Regions from separate parts of the Streptomyces dryopteridis genome, predicted to be linked through region 1. Evidence: predicted binding sites of a transcription regulator. Region 1 holds the regulator's gene; the other holds the start of a gene.

Region 1 (7,109 bases):
TTCCACAGGGCCGGCAGGCCGCTCAGTCGGCGGCGGCGAAGGGCCGCGCCCAGGCGGGTGTCGGCGCGCAGGCCCAGCAGCGCGAACGGGCGGCCGGCGAGCCCGAGGGCGGGGCTCCGGCGCAGCGGTGCGCGGTCGCCGGCCGGCGCGCCGGCGGCGAGGGCGGCGCAGGTCAGGGCGAGGGGCGCGGCGAGGAGGGCGAGCAGCAGGCCGGCGCCGAGCAGGTCCAGGACCCGCTTGGCGCGCGGCGGGCGGACGCCGGCCGCCGGGTGCCGCGGCGCGGGCGCCTCCGCGGCGGCGGTCGCGGTCGCGGGCGTGGGCGGGTGCACGGTGGGGCCGGGGAGGGGGAACGGCGGGTGCATGGGGGCACGGTGCCCGACGGGTCGGGGGCCCGGTCCGTCCCGCGCCGTGCGGGGCCGGCGGCGTCATCCGCTCGGCGGCGTGCGGCCGGCCGTGCGGGACCGCGTTCCCGCTGGTTGCGCATAAGGGCAACCTAAAAGTTGAGCCCCCTGGGCTCACCTCTGTTGACGGGAGCGTCTTCGTGGGGCATGGTTGAGTCTGTTCCACTCAAGTCAGCTGGAGGAATCACCATGGCTCGTGCGGTCGGCATCGACCTGGGCACCACCAACTCGGTCGTCAGCGTTCTCGAAGGCGGCGAGCCCACCGTCATCACCAACGCCGAGGGCGCCAGGACCACGCCGTCCGTCGTCGCCTTCGCCAAGAACGGCGAGGTCCTCGTCGGCGAGGTCGCCAAGCGCCAGGCGGTCACGAACGTGGACCGCACCATCCGGTCGGTCAAGCGCCACATGGGCACCGACTGGAAGATCAACCTGGACGGCAAGGACTTCAACCCGCAGCAGATGAGCGCCTTCATCCTGCAGAAGCTGAAGCGCGACGCCGAGGCGTACCTGGGCGAGAAGGTGACCGACGCGGTCATCACCGTCCCGGCGTACTTCAACGACTCCGAGCGTCAGGCGACCAAGGAGGCCGGTGAGATCGCGGGTCTGAACGTCCTGCGCATTGTCAACGAGCCGACCGCCGCCGCCCTGGCCTACGGTCTCGACAAGGACGACCAGACCATTCTCGTCTTCGACCTCGGTGGCGGCACCTTCGACGTGTCGCTCCTGGAGATCGGCGACGGCGTCGTCGAGGTCAAGGCCACCAACGGTGACAACCACCTCGGCGGCGACGACTGGGACCAGCGCGTCGTGGACTACCTCGTGCGCCAGTTCGCCAACGGCCACGGCGTGGACCTGTCCAAGGACAAGATGGCCCTCCAGCGTCTGCGCGAGGCCGCCGAGAAGGCGAAGATCGAGCTGTCCTCCTCCACGGAGACCACGATCAACCTGCCCTACATCACGGCCTCCGCCGAGGGCCCGCTGCACCTGGACGAGAAGCTCACCCGCGCCCAGTTCCAGCAGCTCACCGAGGACCTGCTGCAGCGCTGCAAGACCCCGTTCACCAACGTCATCAAGGACGCCGGCATCAGCCTGTCCGAGATCGACCACGTGGTCCTGGTCGGCGGTTCCACCCGTATGCCCGCCGTCGCCGAACTGGTCAAGGAACTGACCGGCGGCAAGGAGGCCAACAAGGGCGTGAACCCGGACGAGGTCGTCGCCATCGGCGCCACGCTCCAGGCCGGCGTCCTCAAGGGCGAGGTCAAGGACGTCCTGCTCCTCGACGTCACCCCGCTGTCCCTCGGCATCGAGACCAAGGGCGGCATCATGACCAAGCTCATCGAGCGCAACACCACGATCCCGACCAAGCGGTCCGAGATCTTCACCACGGCCGAGGACAACCAGCCGTCCGTGCAGATCCAGGTCTACCAGGGCGAGCGCGAGATCGCGGCGTACAACAAGAAGCTCGGCATGTTCGAGCTGACCGGCCTGCCGCCGGCCCCGCGCGGCGTGCCGCAGATCGAGGTGTCCTTCGACATCGACGCCAACGGCATCATGCACGTGACCGCCAAGGACCTGGGCACGGGCAAGGAACAGAAGATGACCGTCACCGGCGGCTCCTCGCTCGGCAAGGACGAGGTCGACCGGATGCGTCAGGAGGCCGAGCAGTACGCGGAGGAGGACACCCGCCGCCGCGAGGCCGCCGAGACCCGCAACCAGGCCGAGCAGCTCGTGTACCAGACGGAGAAGTTCGTCAAGGACAACGAGGACAAGGTCCCGGCCGAGGTCAAGACCGAGGTCGAGACCGCCGTCGCCGAGCTGAAGGACAAGCTCAAGGGCGAGGACACCGCCGAGATCCGCACCGCGACCGAGAAGGTCGCCGCGGTCAGCCAGAAGCTGGGCCAGGCCATCTACGCCGACGCCCAGGGCGCGGCCGCCGGCGCCCCCGCCGGTGACGCCCAGGCCAAGGCCGACGACGACGTCGTCGACGCCGAGATCGTCGACGACGAGAAGCCGAAGGGCGGCGCTGCCTGATGTCGGAGGAGACCCCGGGCTTCGACGAGAAGTCCGACGGCCCCGCCGGCAAGGGCAAGGCCGGCTCCGAGGACGCCGCGTCGAAGTCCGCCTCCTCCGCCGACAAGGCGGAGGGGGCGGCCCCGGCCGACGACGACCTCGCGCGCGACGTGTCGCTCCTCGCCGAGCTTGACCAGGCCCGCACCGCGCTCGGCGAGCGCACCGCGGACCTTCAGCGCCTCCAGGCGGAGTACCAGAACTACCGCCGCCGGGTCGAGCGGGACCGCATCGCGGTCAAGGAGATCGCCGTCGCGAACCTCCTGACCGAGCTGCTGCCCACCCTCGACGACGTCGGCCGGGCCCGTGAGCACGGCGAGCTCACCGGCGGCTTCAAGTCGGTCGCCGAATCGCTGGAGACGGTCATCGCGAAGATGGGCCTCCAGCAGTTCGGCAAGGAGGGCGAGCCCTTCGACCCGACGATCCACGAGGCGCTGATGCACAGCTACGCGCCGGACGTCACCGAGACGACCTGCGTGGCGATCCTCCAGCCCGGGTATCGCATCGGCGAGCGCACCATCCGCCCCGCGCGGGTGGCCGTCGCCGAACCCCAGCCGGGGGCGGCGCCCAAGTCCGAGTCCGCGGAGGGGGAGAAGTCCCCGGCCGCGGAGGCGGGCGAGGACACGGATGCCCCCGACAAGGGCTGACGCAGGCGAGGACCGAGAGGAGGGACACCGGGGATGAGCACGAAGGACTTCGTGGAGAAGGACTACTACAAGGTTCTCGGTGTCCCGAAGGACGCCACCGAGGCCGAGATCAAGAAGGCGTACCGGAAACTCGCCCGCGAGTTCCACCCGGACGCCAACAAGGGCAACGCGGAGGCCGAGGAGCGGTTCAAGGAGATCTCCGAGGCGAACGACGTCATCGGCGACCCCAAGAAGCGCAAGGAGTACGACGAGGCGCGCGCCCTGTTCGGCAGCGGCGGCTTCCGCCCCGGCCCGGGCGCGGGCGGCGGCTCGTTCAACTTCGACCTCGGTGACCTCTTCGGCGGCCAGGGAGCCGCCGGCCAGGGCGCCGGCGGCTTCGGCGGCGGACTCGGCGACGTGTTCGGCGGCCTGTTCAACCGAGGCGGGGCGGGCGGCGCCGGAACGCGCGCCCAGCCCCGGCGCGGGCAGGACATCGAGTCCGAGGTGACGCTCAGCTTCACCGAGGCGGTGGACGGGGCCACGGTCCCGCTGCGGATGTCCTCGCAGGCCCCGTGCAAGGCGTGTTCGGGCACCGGCGACAAGAACGGCACCCCCCGGGTGTGCCCGACCTGCGTCGGCACCGGGCAGGTCTCGCGCGGCAGCGGCGGCGGTTTCTCGCTCACCGACCCGTGCGCGGACTGCCGGGGGCGCGGCCTGATCGCCGAGACCCCGTGCGACGTGTGCAAGGGCAGCGGTCGGGCGCAGAGCGCCCGCACCATGCAGGTGCGGGTCCCGCCGGGCGTCTCCGACGGGCAGCGGATCCGGCTGCGCGGCAAGGGCGCGCCCGGGGAGCGCGGCGGGCCGGCGGGCGACCTGTTCGTCGTCGTGCACGTGGACGCGCACCCCGTGTTCGGCCGCAAGGGCGACAACCTCACCGTCACGGTGCCGGTCTCCTTCACGGAGGCCGCGCTCGGCGGCGAGGTGCGGGTGCCCACCCTGGCCGGTCCGACGGTCACCCTGAAGCTGCCCGCGGGCACGCCCAACGGGCGGACCATGCGGGCCCGCGGCAAGGGCGCGGTCCGCAAGGACGGCACCCGGGGCGACCTGCTGGTGACCGTGGAGGTCGCCGTGCCGGACCAGTTGTCGGACAAGGCGCGCGAGGCGTTGGAGAGTTACCGCGACGCGATGGCGGAAGAGGATCCGCGGGCCGCGTTGTTCGAGGCCGCGAAGGGAGCATGACATGGACGGTCGCCGACGTGATCCCTATGAACTGACCGACGAGACCCCGGTCTACGTGATCTCGGTGGCCGCCCAGCTCTCCGGTCTGCACCCGCAGACCCTGCGGCAGTACGACCGCTTGGGCCTGGTCTCGCCGGACCGCACGGCCGGTCGGGGGCGGCGCTACTCGGCCCGGGACATCGAGCTGCTGCGCACCGTGCAGGCGCTCTCCCAGGACGAGGGCATCAACCTCGCCGGCATCAAGCGGATCATCGAACTGGAGAACCAGGTGGCCGCGCTCCAGCAGCGGGTCGCCGAGCTGGCGACGCAGGTCGACGGCGCGGCGGCGGCGATGCGCCAGCGCGAGGCCCAGGTGCACGCGTCCTACCGGCGCGACCTGGTGCCCTACCAGCCGCCGCGGCCGCCGTCCTCGGCCCTGGTGGTCTGGCGGCCCAAGCGGCCGGGCGGTCACGTCGACTGAAGACCGCCGCCCGACCGGGCGCGCACGTGAGAAGGGGCCCCGGGCCCGCGCGGAGTGATCCGCCGGGCTCCGGGGCCCCTTCGCGCGCGTCCGGCGGGCTCAGGGGTCCTGGGGGCCGGGCACGGGGTCGGCGGGCGGCGCGTGGGCGGGGGCGGGGGACGCGGCGGGGCCGACCAGGGGCACGGGCACCCCGTGCGGCGGCAGCAGCGGCCCGGCGCCGTCCAGGATGCCCGAGCGGGCGATCAGGTAGCCGAGCTGCGCGCGGCTGCCGCTGCCCAGGGCGGTGGCGAGCCGGGCGATGTGCGCGCGGGCGGTGCGCACGTTCATGCCGAGCCGGCGGGCGATGGCCTCGTCCACGTGACCCTCGACCAGCAGTTGGGCGATGGAGCGCTGGATCCCGGTGATGCCGTTCGGGGTCGGGGTGTAGGTGACCTCGTCGCGCAGGGGCACGGCCCGCCGCCACAGCTGGTCGAAGACCTTGATCAGGTAGCTGACCAGCCCCGGGTGGCGCAGTTCCAGGGCCACCCTGCGGTCGTCCTGGGCGGGGATGAACGCGACGGTCTCGTCGAACACGATGAGCCGCTCTATCAACTCCTCCAGTGTCCGGATCTCCACCTTGCCGGCCGAGATGCGGTCCACGTACGCGAGGGTGCCCTGGCTGTGGCGCACGGTGTGTTGGTAGAGGGTGCGTATCCGGACACCCCGGTCGATCAGCGGGGCGTCCCGTTCCAGGGCCTGCGAGAGGACGTGGGAGGGTCGGGCGCCGCCGGGCTGGATGGTCAGCACCTCGGTGTGGCATTCGGCGGTGGCGAGGTCGAGGGCCGAATTGATCTGGTCGAAGCCCTCCAGCACGGTGATGGCGTGGGTGTTGGCGGGGCTCTGCGCGCTGATGGTCAGGAACGGCTCAAAAGCGTCGGTGAGATCTACAGCGGTGCGACGCCGCTCCTGGATCTCGCGCTCCAAGGGGTGAAGACGTTGCGCGAGTGCCACCGAAGGCGCGACCGGACGGAGCTGGTTGGCGTCGTCCGGGTCCGGCTGGAGCAGGGCGAATTCGAGCAGGCAGGGAGCGTTGCGCACCTCCCCGCGACTGATCCGCCCGGTGCCGAGCGCGGCGGCGTAGAGCCGTGAGCCCTCCGTGCAGAGGGCCGTGACCGGGTGGGGATGTGTCGGGTTTGTGTGGTCTATTGGCAAATCTCCACCCCCCAGGGTCCTGAACATGCAAGAACATGATGCATCGTCCCTGTGGCCGCGACGTGCCCGAATGAGCCATCGTCTGTCACGCGGGGGAGAGGATTCCATCAAGTGAGGACGAAGCCGACCATGTATCAGAGAATGCTTCGCTCGGCGCTTGCCGTTGTTTTCTCCGCTGTCGCGGCATGGGGGGCGGTCAGCGCCGCAGGCGGCGACGCGGAGGCCGTGGCGGCCGGCGTGGACACCGGTTGGAACAGCGGCGGCTCCGGCAAGGTGGACACGGGGTGGAACGTGGCCCCGGCGTCCGCGGACACCGGGTGGAACAGCACCCGTCCCGACACCGGCTGGAACGTGGCCCCCGCCTCGATCGACACGGGGTGGAACAGCGACACCGACACCGGGTGGAACGCCCCCGGTCGGGCCGGCGCGTACCGCGTGATCGACACCGGGTGGAACACCGACACCGACACCGGCTGGAACACCGCGCCGACGGACGTGGCCTGATGACACCCGACGACCGCGACTTCCGCCGCGAGATGGCCTCCGCCTACCGCTCCGGCTGGCAGTTCGTCGACCTCGCCACGGCCATCCCGCACGCCGGTGACTCCCTCATGGTCACCCTGTTCGGCCAGCCCATCGTGATCACCCGCGACGAGGACGAGGACGTGCGGGCCTACCGGTGCCTGCGCCGGCCGCGCGGGGCGCCGCAGCCCGTGCGCTGCGAGGTCCGCTACGGCATGGTCTTCGTCAACCTCGACGCCCGTGACCACAGCCTCTTCGCTTCCGAGGCCACCCCTGCCACACCCCGCAGTGCCTGAGGCGATCCCCCTCGTTGCCGTCGCCCCGGGCGCTTCCCCCACACAACGGCGCCATCGTGGACCTGACCACGATGGCGCCGTTGTGTCGTTCCCGGCCGTGTCGGCCGCGGACTTCGGGGCTCAGGCCCGGCCCATGGCCCGGTCGAGGGCGATCTCGATGAGCACCCGCTCCGGGTTGGGCGCCGGCACGCGCCCGTAGCGCTCCGCGTAACGGGCCACCGCGTCCGCGACGGCCTCCGGGTCCCGGACCACCCGCGCGACGCCCTCCAGGGTGGCCCAGCGGCCCCCGTCGAGCTGGCACACGGCC
Region 2 (7,109 bases), 1.4 Mb from region 1:
GGTCGGGCAGCACGAGGGCCAGGGCCACGGCGCCGGCGACGCCGACCAGGGCGGGCACCACGAAGGCCAGCGCCATGTTCTCGTCGAAGACCTGGGCCAGGAAGCTGCCGGCCACCATGGAGACCGACATCATCATGCCGACCATGCCCGAGACCCGGCCGCGCTGGTGCTCGGGGATCAGGTCGGGGATGCAGGCGGTGACCATGCACAGGGCCGCGTTGCAGCCGAGCTGGGCGATGGCCCAGCCGAGCACGAGCATTCCGACGCTGTTGCCCAGGCCCACGATGGTCAGGCCGATCAGGGCCACCACCATGCCGCCCACCAGCCAGGGCCGGCGGCGGCCGAAGCGGCTGGTGGTGCGGTCGGAGAGGGCGCCGAAGAGGGGGTTGCCGACGAGGGCGAGGACGGCGCCGACGGTGAGGACCTTGGCGAGGGCCGCGCCCTTCTCGGCGTCCGGGACGATCTGCGCCACGCGCAGGGCGAGGGTGACGATGATCGGGGTGAACACGGCGATGCAGACGCCGAGCTGGGCGAGGACGAGGCCGAGGATCAGGCGGGCCGGCGCGTCGGCGGGACGGGCCGCGGGATCGGGGTCGGGAGCCGGTGGGAGGGGGGCCGGTCCGTGGCCGGATGTCGACTGTGCCGGTTCCTGCGTCAGCGCCATGGGGACTCCAGGGTGTGCGCGGTCGGCCTCGTCGCCGACCTGGCAGGGCCACCGTGACACGAAAACCGAGTACCCGAAAGGTTTTGAAAAGTGGGCAGGATCACAAACACCGCCCGGCCGAAAATCGACGGGGCATAGGGTGGAGCGCATGGCATCCGAACAGGGGCGAACGGCCCGAGAGGGCACGGGCCGTGGGACCTACGCGGTCGGGGACGCGCGGCGTCGCAAGATCCTCGACACCGCCGTCGAGCACTTCGCGCAATGGGGCTTCCACGCCTCCTCCCTCGCCCGCATCGCCAAGGAGTGCGGCATCACCCAGGGCGGGCTGCTGCACCACTTCCGCGGCAAGGAGGACCTGCTGCTGTCGGTGCTCGCCCAGAGCGAGGAACGCGACATCGAACGCCTCTTCGCCGTGCCCGCCGAGACCACCGCCGCCTACTGGGACACCCTGGTCTCCCTCGTCGAGGACAACGCGCGCCGGCCCGGCATCGTCCGCATGTTCAGCGTGCTCGTCGGCGAGTCGGCCGACCCCGCGCACCCCGCCCACGCCTACTTCCGGCAGCGCTACGCCCGCGTCCTCGACCACACCGTCGGCGTGCTCCGCGCCGGCCGGGAACGCGGCGAACTGCGCGCCGACCTCGACCTGGAGGCCGTGGGCCGCGAACTCCTCGCCGTCATGGACGGCCTCCAGATCCAGTGGCTGCTCGACCCCGAGGCCGTGGACATGGCCGCCGGCGTCCGCGCCCACCTCGACCGGCTCATGCTGTGGGCCGCCCCGCCCGCCGGATGACCGGGGGTGGGGAAGACCCCACCCCCCTGTCGGGCGCCCGCCCCAGCGACGGCGGGCCCCCGGTCGACCAGGCTGGGGACATGACCGCAGCCCAGCACCCCCGCAGCCGCCGCACCCTCCGTCCCGCCCTCGTCGCGGGGCTCGCCGCCGCCGCGGCCGGCGCCCTCCTGACCACCGGATGCTCCCCCTCGGACGTGCTGACCCGCACCAAGATCCTCCGCTCCGAGGCCACCGTCACCGACCGGGTCACCGACGTGGAGATCACCGACAACGGCTCCGGGAACGTCGAGGTGGTGGCCCGCCCGGCCGGCTCCACCGACACCACCACCCGCGTCACCCGCGCGATCCACTACGTCGGCGACACCGCCCCCAAGCCCACCCAGAAGGTCAGTGGCGGGGTGCTCACCGTGGACAAGGGCTGCTCGGAGGGGATCCGCGGGTGCAGCGCGGACTGGGTGATCGAGGTGCCGGCCGGCACCCGGGTCCGGCTCGGGGCGAGCAGCGGGGACGTGACGGCGCGCGGGGTGGCCGACGCCGAGCTGAGCACCTCCTCCGGCGACGTCCGGGCCGAGAACGTCACCGGCACCCTGCGCCTCGCCGCCTCCTCCGGCGACGTGGTCGGCACCGGCCTCAAGGCCCGCGACACCACCGCCGAGACCTCCTCCGGCAACCTCGTGCTGGCCTGGGCCGCCGCCCCCGGCTCGCTCCGGGCCCGCAGCGGCTCGGGCGACACGACCGTGCGGGTGCCGGGCGGCCCCTACCGCGTGACCGGCAAGACGGGCTCGGGCGACCGGACGGTCTCCGTGCCCACCTCCGGCACGGCGGTCGCGACCCTCGACGTGACCAGCGGCTCGGGCGACGCGACGGTGGAGCACTGAGGGGTCGGGACGCAAACGCGGGCGCGGGGCGTTGGAGGGGGTGGGGGCGGCGGTGAAGGTGTTCGCTCAGGGTGAACTCGGGTTGGGGAACACTCTGCGGCTCACATGCATTGAGTGCACATAGCTCAACTTCACTGCCGGAGGGAAGATCATGGCTTCGACGTCCGTAACGCTCACTCTGCCCGTGCTGCCGCTTGACGACGAGGTCGTGCTGCCCGGGATGGTCGTGCCGCTCGACCTGTCGGACGGGGAGGTGCGCGCCGCCGTCGAGGCCGCGCAGGTAGCCGCCAAGGGCGGCGGGGGCAAGCCCCGGGTGCTGCTCGTGCCCCGGGTCGACGGCAAGTACGCGGCCACCGGCACGCTCGGCACGGTCGAGCAGGTCGGCCGGCTCTCCGGCGGTGACCAGGGTGCGCTGATCCGCGGCGTGGGCCGGATCCGGATCGGCGCCGGCACCACCGGACCCGGCGCGGCCCTGTGGGTGGAGGGCGAGACCGTCGACGAGTCGGTGCCCGACCCGCTGCCGGGGGCCGTGGTCGAACTGGTCAAGGAGTACAAGGCCCTGGCCACGACCTGGCTGCGGGGCCGCGGGGCTTGGCAGGTCGTGGACCGGGTGCAGCAGATCGAGGGGGTCGGCGCGCTCGCCGACAACTCGGGCTACTCGCCGTTCCTCACCCTGGCCCAGAAGGTCGAACTGCTGGAGACCGCCGACCCGGTGGCCCGGCTGCGGCTGGCCGTGACCGCGCTCGGCGAGCACCTCGCGGAGCAGGACGTGGCCGAGTCCATCGCCAAGGACGTGCAGGAGGGCGTGGACAAGCAGCAGCGCGAGTTCCTGCTGCGCCGGCAGCTGGAGGCCGTGCGCAAGGAGCTGCGCGAGCTGAACGGCGAGGCCGAGGGCGAGGGCTCAGACGACTACCGGGCCCGCCTGGAGGCCGCCGACCTGCCCGAGAAGGTGCGGGAGGCCGCGCTGAAGGAGGTCGACAAGCTGGAGCGGGCCAGCGACCAGAACCCCGAGGGCGCCTGGATCCGCACCTGGCTGGACACGGTGCTGGAACTGCCCTGGCACGAGCGCACCGAGGACGTGTACGACATCCGGGGCGCCCGGGAGATCCTCGACGCCGAACACGCCGGGCTGGCCGACGTGAAGGACCGGATCACCGAGTACCTGGCCGTGCGCAAGCGGCGCGAGGACCGGGGCCTGGGCGTGATCGGCGGCCGGCGCGGCGGGGCCGTGCTGGCACTGGTCGGGCCGCCCGGCGTGGGCAAGACCTCGCTGGGCGAGTCGGTGGCGCACGCCATGGGCCGCAAGTTCGTCCGGGTCGCCCTCGGCGGCGTCCGGGACGAGGCCGAGGTGCGCGGCCACCGGCGCACCTACGTGGGCGCGCTGCCCGGCCGGATCGTGCGGGCGATCAAGGAGGCCGGGTCGATGAACCCGGTCGTCCTCCTCGACGAGATCGACAAGGTGGGCTCGGACTTCCGGGGCGACCCGGCCGCCGCCCTCCTGGAGGTGCTGGACCCGGCGCAGAACCACACCTTCCGCGACCACTACCTGGAGGTGGAGCTCGACCTCAGCGACGTGGTCTTCCTGGCCACCGCCAACGTGCTGGAGTCGATCCCGGAGGCGCTGGCCGACCGGATGGAGATCGTCCGGCTCGACGGGTACACCGAGGACGAGAAGGTGGTCATCGCCCGCGACCACCTGTTGCCCCGGCAGCTGGAACGGGCCGGGCTCGGGGCCGAGGAGGTCACCGTCGGGGAGGACGCGCTGCGCCGCCTGGCCGGCGAGTACACCCGGGAGGCCGGGGTGCGGACCCTGGAACGGGCGCTGGCGCGCGTACTGCGCAAGGTGGCCTCGCAGGCCGAGCTCGGCGAGCGGGAACTGCCGAGCACCCTGGGCGCCGAGGACCTGCGGGACCTGATCGGCCGGCCGCACCACGTGCCGGAGTCGGCCCAGGACCCGGCCGAGCGGCGCACGGCGGTGCCCGGGGTGGCCACCGGCCTCGCGGTCACCGGCGCGGGTGGCGACGTGCTGTTCGTGGAGGCATCGCTGGCCGACCCGGAGACCGGGGCGGCGGGCCTGACCCTGACCGGCCAGCTCGGGGACGTGATGAAGGAATCGGCGCGGATCGCGCTCAGCTTCCTGCGCTCGCACGGCGCGGAACTGGAACTGCCGGTCGCCGACCTGAAGGACCGGGGCGTGCACGTGCACTTCCCGGCGGGCGCGGTGCCCAAGGACGGCCCCAGCGCCGGGATCACCCTGACCACGGCCCTGGCCTCGCTGCTGTCGGGCCGGCAGGTCCGCACGGACGTGGCGATGACCGGCGAGGTCTCGCTGACCGGGCGGGTGCTGCCGATCGGCGGGGTGAAGCAGAAGCTGCTGGCCGCGCACCGGGCCGGGATCACCACCGTGATCATCCCCAAGCGCAACGAGGCCGACCTGGACGACGTGCCGGCGGAGGTGCTGGAGAAGCTGCGGGTGCACGCGGTGACCGACGTGCGGCAGGTGCTGGCCCTGGCCCTCGCGCCGGCCGGCACGGACGCGGGCGCGGAGCGGGAGGACGCCTCGGTGGCCGCCTGATCGCGGCGGCCGGGCGGGGAGCCGGGCCCGGGAACGGCGTGAGCGTCGTTCCCGGGCCCCCGCGCGGGCCGCGCCGGCGGGCGGCTGCGAAATACTGTTCCCATCGGGTCGTCGATCCGGCGCCCCGCCAGGCGGGGCTCCCTGGGAAGCGGGAGTGACACGTGCAGGGGAACGAGGACCAGGAGTTCCTCGCGTTGGAGCGGGAACTGTCCGTGTTGCTGCGCCGGGCCCGCGCCTCCTCGGGGGAGATGGCCCGGGAGCTGCACCCGGAGCTGGAGCCCGCCGCGTACGGGTTGCTGGTGCGGCTGGAGGCGGGCGGCCTCCAGCGGGCCACCGAACTCGCCTCGTACTTCGGCGTGGGCAAGGCGACGATGAGCCGGCAGCTGCGGGCGCTGGAGGAACTGGGCCTGGTCACCCGGGCCCCCGACCCCGCCGACGGCCGGGCCTTCCTCATCGACCTCACGGCCGAGGGCCGCGAACGCTTCCTGAAGGTCCGCGACGCCCGCCGGGTCCGCTACATGCGCAACCTCGCCGACTGGGACCGCGGCGAGGTCGCCGAACTCGCCCGGCTGTTGCACCAGCTCAACCAGGGCTCCGAGTAGTCCGGGCGCGACCGGGTCGCGGCCCGCTCAGAGCGCGGCGTGCGCGACCGAGGCGTCGTCGTGCCGCTTGTACCGGGCCGCGGTCCGCTCCGGGTCCCGTTCGACGGCGCGGACCCGGTCGACCAGAGCCCGCGCCCCGTGCGCCCGGACCAGCTCCGCGCACTCCGTCCAGTCGCCCTCGGCGAAGGTGTCCACCCAGCGGCTCGCCCCGTCGGTCAACGCGACGATGTCCGTCACCCGCGCGCGGGGCGTTTCGCCCAGGACGGCGCGGGAGGCCACGGCCGGATCGGCGGCGGCGGTGAAGAACCCGCCCTCGGCGTTGCGGAGCCGGTCGGTGGCCTCGACGGAGCGCAGCACGGCCGGGTCCACGCGGTCGAGGCGGTCGTCGAGGACGGCCGTCACCTTCCCGTCGGGGGCGCGCAGCAGGAGCACGGAGTCGGAGAGCACGAGGTGCTCGACCCGGTCCGCGTCCCAGCGGACGAGGACCACGGTGGCCTGCGGGGTGCGGACGTGAGAAAGGTCACAGCTCTCGCGGTGGTCGGCGGCGGTGCGGGCGATGGCCTCGGCGAGCACCGCGTCGAGTCCGAGGTCGCGCCGGGCGCCGGACAATTCCGTCAGCCGGCCGCCGAGCTGGGCCGTGAACCACGGCACGCCGTGCTCGCAGCCGTCGTCCCCGGCCGGTGGGGTCACCCCGTCGAGGACCACCACCACCCCGCCGGTGCCGCCCGCCGGCAGGGCCGCCGACACCCAGTCCTCATTGGGGCGTTCCGGGTCGCCGGGGTCCGTGGTCAGGTCGATGCGCATGCCGCCAGTGTGCCTCGTCGGACCGCGTTCCGGAGGGCGAAACGGCAACAGGTCCATACCAATTGACGTGTGTTCGGGCGGTTTTCCCGACCCGCCGCGAGCCCCCCGGGCCCACCGCCCGACCCCCACGCCCGCCGGCCCGGCGGACGAGGGCGCCGGCTGCGGGCGGGCATCCTGCCAAAGCACCCGCCGAACTTTCAACCGCCCGCCATTCGGCGGACACTCCGCGCCCCGCGTCCGAGTTGTTCGCCAACTCCACCCTGATGTTCACTCGTTCGAGTGGCCGGGCGGGCGATGTGGGGCTCTGTGTCCCCGGCGCACTGCGAAGGTCTGAAGCGGTACGAGGGGGCAGGGGGCGTTTACTTGTTGACCGGCCGTTACCTTGGCCACACGAGTAGACGAGCACGAGCACACGTACAGGATTGCGAGCACCGGTGCAGAAGAAGCGGTCTCGGAAGAGCGGCACCGCCACCCCAGACGTACCCGCCGGCGCAGGACGCCGCGTCCGCGTGCGCAACAGGCTGGTCACGGGCGTCGCGATCACCGGCCTGGCGGTCCTGGCCGCCGGCGCGCCCGCCGTCGTCTCCGCGTCGGGCGAGCTGAACGACTCCCAGCGCCTGGTCACCCTCGCCGAGCAGGCCCGCCACACCCTCGCCCTGAGCCACGCCCTCGCCGACGAGCGCGACGCCGTCACCGAGTTCGTCGCCCAGGGCCGGCCCGCCGCCGGCAAGGCCGTCCTCGCCGACCGCACCGGGCGCACCGACCGGCAGATCGCCGAGGCCCAGGCCGAGGCCGA

Evidence for each region. Region 1 encodes HspR, which represses chaperone genes until heat shock. Its sites were predicted from a motif close to TTGAGNNNNNNNNNCTCAA; they were not measured.
Region 2: lon (endopeptidase La) is a predicted target of HspR. The motif match lies at 2,443-2,461, and genes of this name have one in related genera.

Annotation. Positions count from the first base shown of each region.
Region 1 covers NZ_CP187113.1:3,066,316-3,073,424, forward strand. The annotation lists gene ACN20G_RS13045 (sugar transferase) at 1-362, opposite strand, end outside; gene dnaK (molecular chaperone DnaK) at 591-2,432, shown strand; gene grpE (nucleotide exchange factor GrpE) at 2,432-3,115, shown strand; gene dnaJ (molecular chaperone DnaJ) at 3,149-4,333, shown strand; gene ACN20G_RS13065 (heat shock protein transcriptional repressor HspR) at 4,335-4,793, shown strand; gene ACN20G_RS13070 (helix-turn-helix transcriptional regulator) at 4,893-6,011, opposite strand; gene ACN20G_RS13075 (hypothetical protein) at 6,222-6,488, shown strand; gene ACN20G_RS13080 ((2Fe-2S)-binding protein) at 6,488-6,802, shown strand; gene ACN20G_RS13085 (pyridoxamine 5'-phosphate oxidase family protein) at 6,923-7,109, opposite strand, start outside.
Region 2 covers NZ_CP187113.1:1,665,532-1,672,640, reverse strand. The annotation lists gene ACN20G_RS06750 (MFS transporter) at 1-664, opposite strand, end outside; gene ACN20G_RS06745 (TetR/AcrR family transcriptional regulator) at 813-1,454, shown strand; gene ACN20G_RS06740 (DUF4097 family beta strand repeat-containing protein) at 1,535-2,332, shown strand; gene lon (endopeptidase La) at 2,484-4,907, shown strand; gene ACN20G_RS06730 (MarR family winged helix-turn-helix transcriptional regulator) at 5,069-5,509, shown strand; gene ACN20G_RS06725 (hypothetical protein) at 5,537-6,313, opposite strand; gene ACN20G_RS06720 (nitrate- and nitrite sensing domain-containing protein) at 6,823-7,109, shown strand, end outside.